3 regions of the Janthinobacterium sp. JF4 genome follow, and region 1 is predicted to be linked to each of the others. Evidence: predicted binding sites of a transcription regulator. Region 1 holds the regulator's gene; each other region holds the start of a gene.
The links. Region 1 encodes LexA, which represses DNA repair genes until DNA is damaged. Its sites were predicted from a motif close to ACTGTATNNNNATACAGT; they were not measured.
Positions count from the first base shown of each region.

Region 2: the regulator LexA is predicted to act here: its motif matches at 2,484-2,501, upstream of recA (recombinase RecA).
Region 3: the regulator LexA is predicted to act here: its motif matches at 1,681-1,698, upstream of imuA (translesion DNA synthesis-associated protein ImuA).

Region 1 is NZ_JCAQAV010000032.1:14,148-18,259, forward strand. Features, by position in the region: gene AC54AF_RS20190 (replicative DNA helicase) at 1-62, opposite strand, end outside; gene rplI (50S ribosomal protein L9) at 198-653, opposite strand; gene rpsR (30S ribosomal protein S18) at 681-971, opposite strand; gene priB (primosomal replication protein N) at 997-1,296, opposite strand; gene rpsF (30S ribosomal protein S6) at 1,317-1,706, opposite strand; gene lexA (transcriptional repressor LexA) at 1,982-2,617, shown strand; gene AC54AF_RS20220 (cystathionine gamma-synthase family protein) at 2,684-3,925, opposite strand; gene purF (amidophosphoribosyltransferase) at 3,969-4,112, opposite strand, start outside.
Region 2 is NZ_JCAQAV010000003.1:65,714-69,825, forward strand. Features, by position in the region: gene AC54AF_RS03980 (DUF4212 domain-containing protein) at 1-88, opposite strand, end outside; gene AC54AF_RS03985 (sensor histidine kinase) at 81-1,619, opposite strand; gene AC54AF_RS03990 (response regulator) at 1,616-2,350, opposite strand; gene recA (recombinase RecA) at 2,592-3,704, shown strand; gene recX (recombination regulator RecX) at 3,922-4,112, shown strand, end outside.
Region 3 is NZ_JCAQAV010000022.1:81,569-85,680, forward strand. Features, by position in the region: gene AC54AF_RS17060 (Y-family DNA polymerase) at 1-1,020, opposite strand, end outside; gene imuA (translesion DNA synthesis-associated protein ImuA) at 950-1,660, opposite strand; gene AC54AF_RS17070 (putative Na+/H+ antiporter) at 1,867-3,132, shown strand; gene AC54AF_RS17075 (GNAT family N-acetyltransferase) at 3,184-4,112, opposite strand, start outside.

The DNA of each region.
Region 1 (4,112 bases):
GCTTCGATCGAATGCGGCGGAATACGGAGGGAATCCAGTTGCGGATCAGAGGGGGCGTTCATGGCGCGAATTATACCCGCTTCGGCGTGCTGGCAAAAATAAAGGGCTGAAATTGAGCGAAAAAAAGGCCACAAAAAAGCCGGGCGAGCCCGGCTTTTCATAGTGCGGCAACGCTTGCGGGCCAGGCCCGCAGACGATTACGCGTTCGCGTCTGGAACGACAGCGATAACAACTTCCACAACCACGTCGGTGTGCAGAGCAACCGAAACGTTGTGCTCGCCAACGATCTTCAGCGGGCCGGTAGGCATGCGGATTTGTGCTTTTTCAACAGCAAAACCTTGCTTGCTCAGCGCTTCAGCGATGTCGAAGTTGGTGACGGAACCGAACAGACGGCCATCAACACCAGCTTTTTGAGCAACTTGAACGGTCAGGCCGCTCAGTTTTTCGCCCTGGGCTTGCGATGCGGCCAGTTTGGCGGCAGCAGCTTTTTCCAGTTCGGCGCGCTTGACTTCGAATTCAGCCACAGCGGTAGCCGTAGCACGACGTGCCAGGCGTTGCGGGATCAGGAAGTTACGTGCGTAACCGTCTTTGACTTTGACGACTTCGCCGAGGTTACCGACGTTAACAACTTTTTCTAACAGAATGATTTGCATAGTTCTTCTCCAGGAATATCTGACCGATTAAGCGTGGTGCAGATCGGTGTATGGCAGCAGCGCGAGGAAGCGAGCGCGCTTGATTGCGGTGTCGACTTGGCGCTGGTAGTGCGCTTTGGTACCGGTCAGGCGTGCTGGCATGATCTTGCCGTTTTCCTGGACGAAGTCTTTCAGCGTGTCGACGTCTTTGTAGTCGACTTGTTCAACGTGAGCTGCGGTGAAGCGGCAGAACTTCTTACGTTTGAACAATGGGTTTTGCTGTTTGCGTTTTTCTTTAAGCTTGAGCTTATTTTTGTCGAACTTTTTACCGAATGCCATGTCAGGCTCCTGTATCTAAAATGCGCTAGTCAGAATTGACTGCACTAAAATCAATGATGTGAAACACCAAACTCTTGCTGTTGCGGCTCTTCCTGGCCAGGAAACCCGTGAACTGATACACCCCGCCCAAGCTTGCCTGACTGAACCGGCCTGAGATCTCGCCAGCGGCTAGCGCGGCAACATCAAACTCGGTCAAACGGGCAATCCCTGCTTCCATCTGCTGCGAACTGTGTTGCAATACTGCATTCACAATCGGCAGCCCTGCCGGGGTATAGCGCAATATTTCGCGCTCGGCAATGATGGCGGTAACTTGTAGCTGGTTCAGCGCACGATCCTGGTCAAGAATTAAGCTGCTGCTGCGGCAGGAGCGGCTGCTGGTGCTTCGGTGCGGTGGCTTTTGGCCGCGTCTTCGCGTTGTACCGATTTCATCATCGGCGAAGGAGCTGTTTCAGCTTTCTTCATTTTAACGGTCAGGTGACGCAACACGGCATCATTGAATTTGAATGCTGTTTCCAACTCGACCAGGGTCTCGTTGTCGCATTCGATGTTCAGGCAGATGTAGTGTGCTTTAGGCAGCTTTTGGATCGAGTAAGCCATTTGACGGCGGCCCCAATCTTCCACGCGGTGAACCGAACCGCCGCGGGTGGTTACGCTGGCTTTGTAGCGTTCGATCATCGCGGGCACTTGCTCGCTTTGGTCCGGATGGACGATAAAGACTATTTCATAATGACGCATGCAAACTCCTTCAGGTCGGATTGATAATCGCCCACCCCGGCGTCAAGACGGGTGTGGGAAGGTCAGCCGAAGATTATAACCGCCTTTTGCAAACGTTTCAATCATTCCTTCCTCAAGCGTCCGAAAAGCGCGTACTCGCCCCTGCTTTCCGCCCGTGGACAAGTATTTCTTGCGAAATTCGCCGAAAACACGGAAATCCCCTTGCATAGTGGGCGATACTGTACAAAAATACAGACTGTTCATATAGACAGCATTTTAGTATGCACCCACCGCTCATGATCAAGCTGACAGCACGACAAGAACAAATCCTGAACCTGATCAAGGACGCGATTGAAAATACGGGCTTTCCTCCCACCCGTGCCGAAATCGCCAATGAACTGGGTTTCAAATCGGCCAATGCGGCCGAAGAGCATTTGCAAGCCCTGGCCCGCAAGGGCGCGATCGAGATTTCGCCCGGCACCTCGCGCGGCATCCGCCTGATCGGCGCGGCCGCCGAAGCGGCGCCGTCGAAAGTGCCGGCAGCGCTGCTGCTGTCGCTGCCGCTGATCGGCCGCGTGGCTGCCGGTTCGCCCATCCTGGCGCAGGAAAACCTGGAAGCGAGCTACAACGTGGACCCGGCCCTGTTCTCGGCCAAACCCGACTTCCTGCTGAAGGTGCGCGGCTGGTCCATGCGCGACGCCGGCATCATGGATGGCGATTTATTGGCCGTGAAAAAGGTCGACAGCGCCAAGAATGGCCAGATCGTCGTCGCCCGCATCGGCGACGAAGTCACCGTCAAGCGCTACAAGAAAACGGGCTCCGTCATCGAACTGCTGCCGGAAAACCCCGACTTCAAGGTCATTACCGTGTCGCCGGAAGACGAGTTTGCATTGGAAGGTCTGGCCGTCGGACTCATGCGCAGCTGGCATTAGACTGCCGCACGTAAAAAGGGCCGCAACAGCATGACTGTCGCGGCCCTTTTTCATTTGCGCGGCTTGTTATACGTCCAGCGCCTGGCGGAAATCCTCGAGCAAATCAACCTCGTCCTCGATGCCGACGGACACCCGGATCAGCGATTCGGCAATGCCCATGCTGGCGCGCCGCTCGGCACCCATCTCGTAGAAAATCGTGTGGGCGACGGGGATGACCAGGGTGCGCGTGTCACCCAGGTTACTGGCTGGAATCGCTAAATTCAGGCGGTTGAGGAAATCGAAGCAGTCGATGCCGTCCTTCAACTCAAAGCTGAACAGGGAACCATAGCTGCGGAACAAATCCGTCGCCAGCGCGTGCTGCGGGTGCGACGCCAAGCCCGGGTAATGCACGGCGGCCACGCGCGGGTCCGCGGCCAGCATGGTGGCCAGCGCCAGGGCGTTCGAGCAGGTGCGGTCCATGCGCAAGGCCATGGTTTCCGCGCCGACGGCGATATGGTGCGCCGCTTCCGGGCCCAGGGAGGCGCCGAAGTCGCGCAAGGCCTTGGCGCGGATTTGCGCGATGCCCCACTGCGCCGGCGCCGCCTTCTTGTAATTGTCGAAAATGTTCGGATACTGGGTCCAGTCGAACACGCCCGTGTCCGTCAAGCTGCCGCCCAGCGCATTGCCGTGACCGCCAATGGATTTCGTCAAGGCATTGACCACCAGGCCCGCGCCCACCGCTTTCGGGCGGAACAGGTATGGCGTCGTCATCGTGTTGTCGACGATGTACAAGATGCCCTTCTCGCGGCACAAGTCGCCGATTTTTTTCAGGTCGGCGATCTGCGTGCGCGGATTGGCGATGGTTTCGACAAACACGATGCGCGTTTGCGGCGTGATGGCGGCCGCCACGTTGGCGACAAGAGTGGCATCGACGAAGGACACGGCGATACCCTGCCCCGTCACCGTTTGCCACAGGCTGTTGGTGTTGCCAAACAAAAAGGCCGACGAGACGACATGATCGCCCGCGCGCAGCAAGGATTGCACTACGGCGCCGATGGCGCCCATGCCGGTGGCGAAGCACAGGGTGGCGACGCCGTCTTCCATCTTGTTGACCTTGTCTTCCAGCGCGGAGACCGTCGGGTTACCCTGGCGGCCATAGCGGAAGCCCGGCTCCTTGCCCTGGAACACGGAGGCGAGCTGGCGCGCATCGGCGTAACCGAAGGCAACAGAAGTATGTACGGGCTTGTGCAGGGAACCGTGTTCGATGCCCTTGCGGCGGTCGTTATGCAGGATGGTGGTGGTAAAGCCGTAGTTTTTATTGGTGGTCATGATCGCGGAGAAAAAAATGCCCGGCATCGGCCGGGCAGCTTACTTATGCTTCTGTCGTTGCCAGGTTCAGGTTCAACTGGGAACGCGGCGTATCTTCGGGCGCTGCCGCCTTCGGATGGTGGCGCGCATATTCCAGGCGGTCCAGGTACTCCTGCGACACGTCGCCCGTCACGTACACGCCATCGAA
Region 2 (4,112 bases), on a different contig from region 1:
GCGTCTTGCGCCAGTGGATAGCGCGGCGCGCCTGCAGCTCGGGGCTGGGCGTGCGCGCCGGGGGAGCGGGGGGACTCGGCTTATCCATACGTGATCTCATCCTCTTCTGGCGCTTCCGGCAACAGCAGGGCGATGCTCAGGCGCAGCAGGGTGCCCGGCAGCTTCGGCGAGTGCGCGCGCGGATTGTTAAAAATATCGACTTCGGCGCCATGCTGCTGGGCAATTTCGCGCACGATGGCCAGGCCCAGGCCGCTACCGTCGACATTGCTGCCGAGAATGCGGTAAAAGCGTTCGAACACGTGCGCCCGCTCGGCCTGCGGTATGCCGGGCCCCGTATCTTCCACTTCCAGGATGGCCAGCTCCAGGGTGCTGCGCACGCGCACCGTGACGCTGCCCCCAAGCGGCGTGTAGCGCAGGGCATTGTCGATCAAATTGCTCAGCAGCTCGCGCAGCATCATGGCATTGCCAGAAATCATGATCGAATACGCTGGCTGTTCGAAGCCCAGGTCGATATGCTGGGCAAACGAGGCTTGCACCCAGTCCTGCACCACGCCGCGCGCCAGTTCGCTCAGCTCGATCGGCTCGAAGGCCGTACCCGCCTGTGGCTGGTTTTCCGCGCGCGCCAGGGCCAGCAATTGGTTGACCAGGCGCGTGGCCGCTTCCGAACTTTTCGCCAGCTGCAGCAGCGAGCGGTGGATTTCGTCGTGGTCGGTCTGGCGCAGGGCCAGCTCGGATTGCATGCGCATGCCGGCCAGCGGCGTTTTCATCTGGTGCGCGGCATCGGCGATGAAGCGTTTCTGCATGTCGATCGACAGCGATAGCCGCGCCAGCATGTCGTTGAGCGAACCGACCAGCGGCGTGATTTCCTCGGGCACCTGGCCCGATTCGATGGGCGAGAGATCGTCGGGCGGCCGGGCGCGTATGCGCTCCTGCAATTGCGCCAGCGGCGACAGGCCGCGCGCCAGGGCAAACCAGACCAGGGCCAGGATCACGGGCAGGATGATGAATTGCGGCAAAATCACGCCCTTGATGATTTCATTGGCCAACTGGGCGCGTTTTTCCAGCGTCTCGGCCACTTGCACCAGCGCGCGGTGCGGCTCATCGTCGTTGCTGGAAGGAATGTCGAGATAGCTGAACGCCACGCGCACGGGCGTGCCGTGGATGGTGTCGTTGCGAAACAGCACCATGCCGCTGCGGTATTTGTCGGGGTCTTGCGGCGGCGGCAAGTCGCGGTCGCCGTCGAGGTACTCGCCGCGCGGACCCATCACGAGGTAATACAGGGTGTCGATATCGTCGCCGCGCAGGAAGTCGCGGCCCTTGTTGTTACTGCTTTTTTCCGGCGCGCGGCGCAGCAGCGCGCCGTCGGCCTGCTTGACCTGCTGCGTCAGCACCGTCACGCTGTCTTCCAGCGCATGGTCGAAGGGCTGATTGGCGATGCCCTTGGCCACCAGATAGGTGATGGCGATGCTCATTGGCCACAGCAGCAGCAAGGGCGCCAGCATCCAGTCGAGGATTTCGCCAAACAGCGAATGCTCGATGGTGTCGTCCTGCTCCGTGGTGGGCGGCTCGAACCAGTCGTCGTCGTCCGCCTCGTCCGCTGGCGCTTCGCGCGCTTTCACTTGCTGGCGGGTCCGCTGGCCGGGCTTGCCGACTCGCCCGCTTCGGCGTTCAGGCGCGCCGCTTCCGAGTATTTTTCCAGGCAATAGCCGAGGCCGCGCACGGTGGCGATGCGCACGCCGCCCACCTCGATCTTCTTGCGCAAGCGGTGCACATACACTTCGATGGCGTTGTTCGACACTTCTTCGCCCCATTCGCACAGGTGGTCGACCAGCTGCTCTTTCGAGACGAGGCGGCCGGTGCGGCCCAGCAGGATTTCCAGCAAGCCCAGTTCGCGCGCCGACAGGTCGAGCATCTGGTCGTTGATGTAGGCGCTGCGCCCCACCTGGTCGTAGCTGAGGGGACCGTGCTTGATGATGGTGGCGCCGCCGCCGGCGCCGCGGCGCGTCAGGGCGCGCACTCTTGCCTCCAGTTCCGACAGGGCGAACGGCTTGGCCATATAATCATCGGCACCGAGGTCGAGGCCATTCACGCGTTGTTCGATGGAATCGGCGGCCGTCAGGATCAGCACGGGCAGCAGCGAGGCGCGCGCGCGCAGGCGGCGCAGCACTTCCAGGCCGGACATCTTGGGCAGGCCCAGGTCGAGGATCAGCAGGTCGAATTCCTGGGTGGACAGGGCCGTATCGGCCTCCTGGCCCGTCCTGACGTAGTCGATCGCATAACCGGACTGGCGCAGCGAACGGGTCAGGCCATCGGCCAGCACGCTGTCATCTTCGGCAAGTAAAATACGCATGATGCACTTCCTATGCTTGCGGCGGTAGAAGCTTGTATTGTGTTTCATTTTCCGCAAGGTGGATAGTTTTTGTGAAAAACCAGGCTTGTATTGATCTGTTTCAAAACAAATCCACGTTCCGCTTGCATTGATCACTGTTTTTTTATACAGTACTGTCTGTGTAAAGAATTTAACCCACTGGCGCTATCGCAGGCTGCCGGATTCAAATGGATTCGCAACTGTAGAACGGCTGAAAGAACATATGGACGATAAAAAAGCTGTAGTACCCGCATCGGAAAAAGCCAAGGCGCTCGCCGCTGCACTGGCGCAGATCGAGAAGCAGTTTGGCAAAGGTTCGGTCATGCGCATGGATGCCAGCGCGGTGATCGAAGAAGTGCAAGTCGTGTCGACCGGTTCGCTCGGCCTCGATATCGCGCTGGGTGTGGGCGGCTTGCCGCGCGGCCGCGTGGTGGAGATCTACGGTCCGGAATCGTCGGGTAAAACCACCCTGACCCTGCAAACCATCGCCGAAATGCAAAAACTGGGCGGCACCTGCGCCTTTATCGATGCCGAGCACGCGCTGGACGTCGGTTACGCGCAAAAGCTGGGCGTGAATCTGCACGAATTGCTGATCTCGCAACCGGATACGGGCGAGCAAGCGCTGGAAATCTGCGACGCCCTCGTGCGTTCGGGCAGCGTTGACCTCGTCGTCATCGACTCCGTGGCCGCACTGACGCCACGCGCCGAGATCGAAGGCGACATGGGCGACTCGCTGCCAGGCCTGCAAGCGCGCCTGATGTCGCAAGCCCTGCGCAAGCTGACCGGTTCCATCAACCGCACGAATACCCTGGTCATCTTCATCAACCAGATCCGCATGAAGATCGGCGTGATGTTCGGCAGCCCGGAAACGACCACCGGCGGCAATGCGCTGAAATTCTACGCCTCCGTGCGCCTGGATATCCGCCGTACCGGCTCGATCAAGTCCGGCGACGAAGTGATCGGCAATGAAACCAAGGTCAAGGTCGTCAAGAACAAGATCGCGCCACCGTTCAAGGAAGCGCACTTCGACATCCTGTACGGTGCCGGCACCTCGCGCGAAGGCGAAATCCTGGACCTGGGCTCGGACGCCAAGATCGTGGAAAAATCCGGTTCGTGGTACAGCTACAACGGCGAACGCATCGGTCAGGGCAAGGACAACGCCCGCGCCTTCCTGCAAGAGCGTCCGGCGCTGGCCCGGGAAATCGAAAACAAGGTCCGCGCTTCGCTGGGCGTGCGCGAACTGCCGCCGCTGGCAGCTGAAAAGCCGGAAAAAGCGGATAAAGCCGCCGACAAGGCTGCCAAGGCGGAAGCCAAGGCAGAGAGTAGGTCGGATTAGCGCGGCAAAGCCGCGCGTAATCCGACAACACCACAGACGTCAACAATGTTGTCGGATCAGACGCCAACAATGTTGTCGGATTACGGCCCAAGGGGCCTAATCCGACCTACGCATGGCTTGCCGCAAGGTAGGATCCTGATCGCCGTCCCGCGCTAATGCGCCGGGCGGCGATTGTGTTTGGATGGCTTGATCGTGGAATGAAAGACAAGGTGGGTGTATGGCCGCAGTACAACTAAGCCTGAAGGGCAGGGCGCTACGCTTTCTGTCGATGCGCGAACACAGCCGCATGGAATTGCGGCGCAAGCTGCAGCGCCATGCGCAAGAGGGCGATGACGTGGAAGCCTTGCTCGACAGCCTGGAGCAAGCCAACTGGCTGTCGCAGGAGCGCTTTTCCGAGTCGCTGATCCA
Region 3 (4,112 bases), on a different contig from region 1:
GGGCGGCGCCATCGGCTGCACCTGCAGCGCTTCCAGGGTGAGGCCGATCACGGGTGCGTCCAGCGCCAGCTGCGCCAGGCGCTCCTTGAGCAAGCGCACCAGGTGCTCGTCGCGCCAGACGGCCTCGCCCAGCGCCAGCTCGATGACGGTGGGCGGGCGCGCCACCCTGCCCCGCTCGTGCGCCAGCAGCAGCTGTATGCGCTCGACGGCAAATTGCCGCGCGCACAGCCAGCCCGTCATCTGCTGCAACAGGCGGCGCGCGCCGAACAGCAGCGCGTCGGCGTGCTCCACGCGGTCGAACAATTCCAGGCTGGCGCGGAACGTGGGCGGCGCCTCGATCCACAGGAACAATTGCGTGCTGTGGCCATGCGCCTCGTCGAGCATGTCCAGCAAGCCTGCACCGCAGCGGCGCTGCAGGCCGGGCCTGGGCAAGTGGCGCAACTGCCCCAGGGTGCGGCAGCCGATGCCCTCGAACCAGTCGAGCCAGGGGCGCGCGGGCGGCAGCAGGGCGCACGGCAGGCGGTCGAGACGGCGCACGAGACTCTCCATGCCCAGCACGCGGCCCCGGCGCGTACCGGCGCGCGCCAGCAGCCAGGCGCCGCGCGCCGTGGGGGCGCACGACAGCTGGGCCGTGTAGCCGAGCGCGCGCAAGCTGGCCGCGATGTGCCGACACAGGGCGCGCACGCCGCCAAACAGGCGCAGGCTGGCACCCGCATCGACCAGCAGGGTCGCTTCCTCGCCCTGCGCCACCAGCGGAGAATATTGCAGCAGCGCCAGCGCCACCGCTTGCAGGGCCTGCGCTTCCAGCTCGGGCGAGCGCTCGTGCAGGCGCGCCTGCGGCGCCAGCATCAGCACACCGGCGCGGCGCATGCCCGGCTTGACGCCGGCCGCCCGCGCCAGCGGCGACAGGGCCGTCACTTGCTCCTGCTCCAGCACCACGCCGAGGCTGTCAGCCGACCAGCGCGGGCAAAACACTTCGAGCGGGAGCCGGGGCAGGCACAGGCCGATCCAGAGTCGCATGACGCAGCAGTAAAGAAGGAGGTTGCAGGGGCAGGAACAGGGGCGCGTCGCGCTGCGGTCCCCGGCGCTTGATGAAGCCGATCTCGATGCCGCCGGCGGCCGGGCGCACGGACAGGCGCAGCGGCGCCGGCGACGCATCCTGCGCGCCGTGCAAGGGGCGCAGCATGCAGAACAGTGTGTTGCCGGACTGCGCGGCCAGGTGCAGGCGGCGCAGGCTGTCGGCGCGCACGTGCGCCTGCCAGAACAGCAAGGCGCCGCACGTGCCGCTGCGCAAGATGTTTTCCGCCGCCCACAAGGCATCCTTGCTGCCGGCGCTCTTTAGCCACAACAATTGCGACGGCGCCAGGCCCTGCGCGGCCAGCGCCAGCGCCTGCGGCGGATGCGGTGGCTGCAGCAGCACGATGGGCAAGCCCGGCAGTTGCGCCAGTGCGGGCGCCAGCAGGCGCAATTCGCCGCTGCCCGGCTGCTGCACCAGCAGATCGATGAGACTGCCGCTGGGCCAGCCGCCGCCGGGCAGCTGCGCGGCCAGGGCGGCAAAGCCCGTGTCCAGGCAGCGCGTGGCGCCTTGGCCCAACTGCGATGCGCGCCACAGGGACGGGTGCAAGGCTTCCGGCGAGGCCATCAATTCGGAATGTTGCATAATTGAATATGAAGATAAATACTGTATGCATATACAGTACTATCCATCGACCCTTTTGGCAAGGCTTATCTGCGCAGCGCCTCCCCGGAGGCCATTCCGCCATGTCCGAAAAACCCCGTTTTTGGCATCGATTGCTGTACCATAAGCACTCTCCTTACCGCTCGGCCATGCACCGGGCGGCTTCCTCCGTCCATAAGGAAACGCATTTGACTACCATCCAACTCATCAGCGCCATCGTCTTCGGCCTTGCCCTCATCCACACCTTCGCCGCCAAGTCGTTTGAAACATTGTCTCAGCGCCACCCCCGCCATGCAGGCCTGCTGCATTTGCTGGGCGAAGTGGAAGTCGTGTTCGGCTTCTGGGCCTTCATTTTGATCATCATCATGGCCTTTGTCTCGGGCGGCGATGCGGCCATCGAGTATGCCGAGTCGCGCCAGTACACGGAACCGCTGTTCGTCTTTGTCGTCATGGTGGTGGCCGCCTCGCGCCCCGTGCTCGACGCTGTGCAGCGCCTGCTCAAAGGCGTGGCGCGCGTGATGCCGCTGCGCACGGAACTGGCCCTCGTCTGGCTGGGCCTGGCGCTCGTGCCCCTGACGGGTTCGATGATCACGGAACCGGCCGCCATGACCCTGGCCGCGCTGATGCTGGCGCCGCAAATCTTCCGCCCGGGCATTCCTGAATGGCTGAAATACGGCGCGCTGGGCGTGCTGTTCGTCAACGTTTCCATCGGCGGCACCCTCACCTCGTACGCGGCGCCGCCCGTGCTGATGGTGGCCACCACGTGGAACTGGGATAGCGCCTACATGGCCAGCCATTTCGGCTGGAAGGCGGCCATCGCCGTGCTGGTCAACGCCACGGGCGTGAGCATCCTGCTGCGCAAATACCTGCACAGCAACACCTCCGACATCAAGCCGAAGGCCGGCGAAGTGGAAGCGCCCAAAGTGCCGCTGGCCGTCAGCGTCGTGCACATGATCGTGCTGGGCGGCGTGGTCGCCCTGGCACACCATCCCGTGCTGTTCTTCGGCCTGTTCCTGTTCTTCCTCGGCTTCGTGCAGGCGTATGACCGCTATCAAAGCCCGCTGATCCTGAAAGAGGGTTTGCTGGTCGGCTTCTTCCTCGGCGGTCTGGTGGTACTGGGCGGCATGCAGCAATGGTGGCTGCAGCCCATCGTCTCGAGCCTGAAGCCGCTGGCCCTGTTCTTCGGCGCCCTGGGCTTGACGGCGATCACCGACAATGCGGCCCTCACCTACCTCGGTTCGCTGATCGTCGGCATGACGGACGAAGCGAAATACATGCTGATGGCTGGCGCCGTGGCCGGTGGCGGCCTGACCGTCATCGCCAACGCGCCGAACCCGGCCGGCGTATCCCTGCTGCGCCGCGGTTTCCAGGATGAATCGATCGGCGCCGTCGGCCTGCTGGCGGGCGCCCTGCTGCCGACGGCCGTGGCGGCCCTGGCCTTCCTGGCTTTGTAAGTTGCCTCACGGGCGGCTGCCGGCCGCCCCCGCTTCCCTCAGTTTCCCTCCTCAGTTTCCTTCATACACGAGGAAATGCAGCCGGTCATAGAACAGGCTGTAGGCATAGTCAAACGTGCCCACGCTGCGAAAACCCTTGTGCAGATACACTTGCAGCGCCTCGCTCTTTTCCCACACCGTCAAAGTGATGCGCGCGCAGCCCTTGCGGCTGGCCAGGTCGCGGATTTCATGGAACATCTGCCGGAACAGTCCCTGCCCCCGGTATTTTTCATCGATGGCCAGGCTGCTGACGAAACAGTCGTCGGCGCGCGCATGCCCGAGCACGAATGCGTCATACGCATCGTCGAGCGCCTTCATGTCATCGCGGTAATACGAGACGGCGCCGCAAGCCTGGAACTCGGCCATCGTCGCGGCCGTGAAAAAGCCGATGAAACGCCCGTCCTCGTCATGCAGGCCGTGGATGTGCGCCAGATACGGGTCGATGTTCTGCCGCCGCTGCAATTCGACAAATTGCAGATTGAGCTTATTGCCGAACGAGCAGTATTCGAGGTAACTGGTGGCAAACAGCAGTTTCGCCATGCGGTTCTTCGCCTCATCGCCCAGCAATTCGCCCGCCACCAGCGTGAGCGGCGCATGCGACAGCAGGCCCGCCTGCGCCTCTTCGCCGGACGGGGCGGCATCGCCGGCGGCCGGCATGCGGCTGCCATGGCGGCCCACGGTGGGACGCCAGAAATTGCCAGTGGCAATATGCTGCGAACGGTGGGCCAGCAGGTAGCGGCAAAAGACGGCATTCACGCGATCGAGCTGCGGGTCGTCCGACAGCACCGAGTAATAGTGGAAATGCTCGATGTCCGCCCGCAGCTGGGCCGCATACGCCATGCGCGGCACTTCCTCGATGTCGAACACATCGACGATGTCGGGCAGGCTCAAAGGATCGTCGAGCTGCCAGCCGATTTCGTCGAGCCGCGCCACGCAGCGCG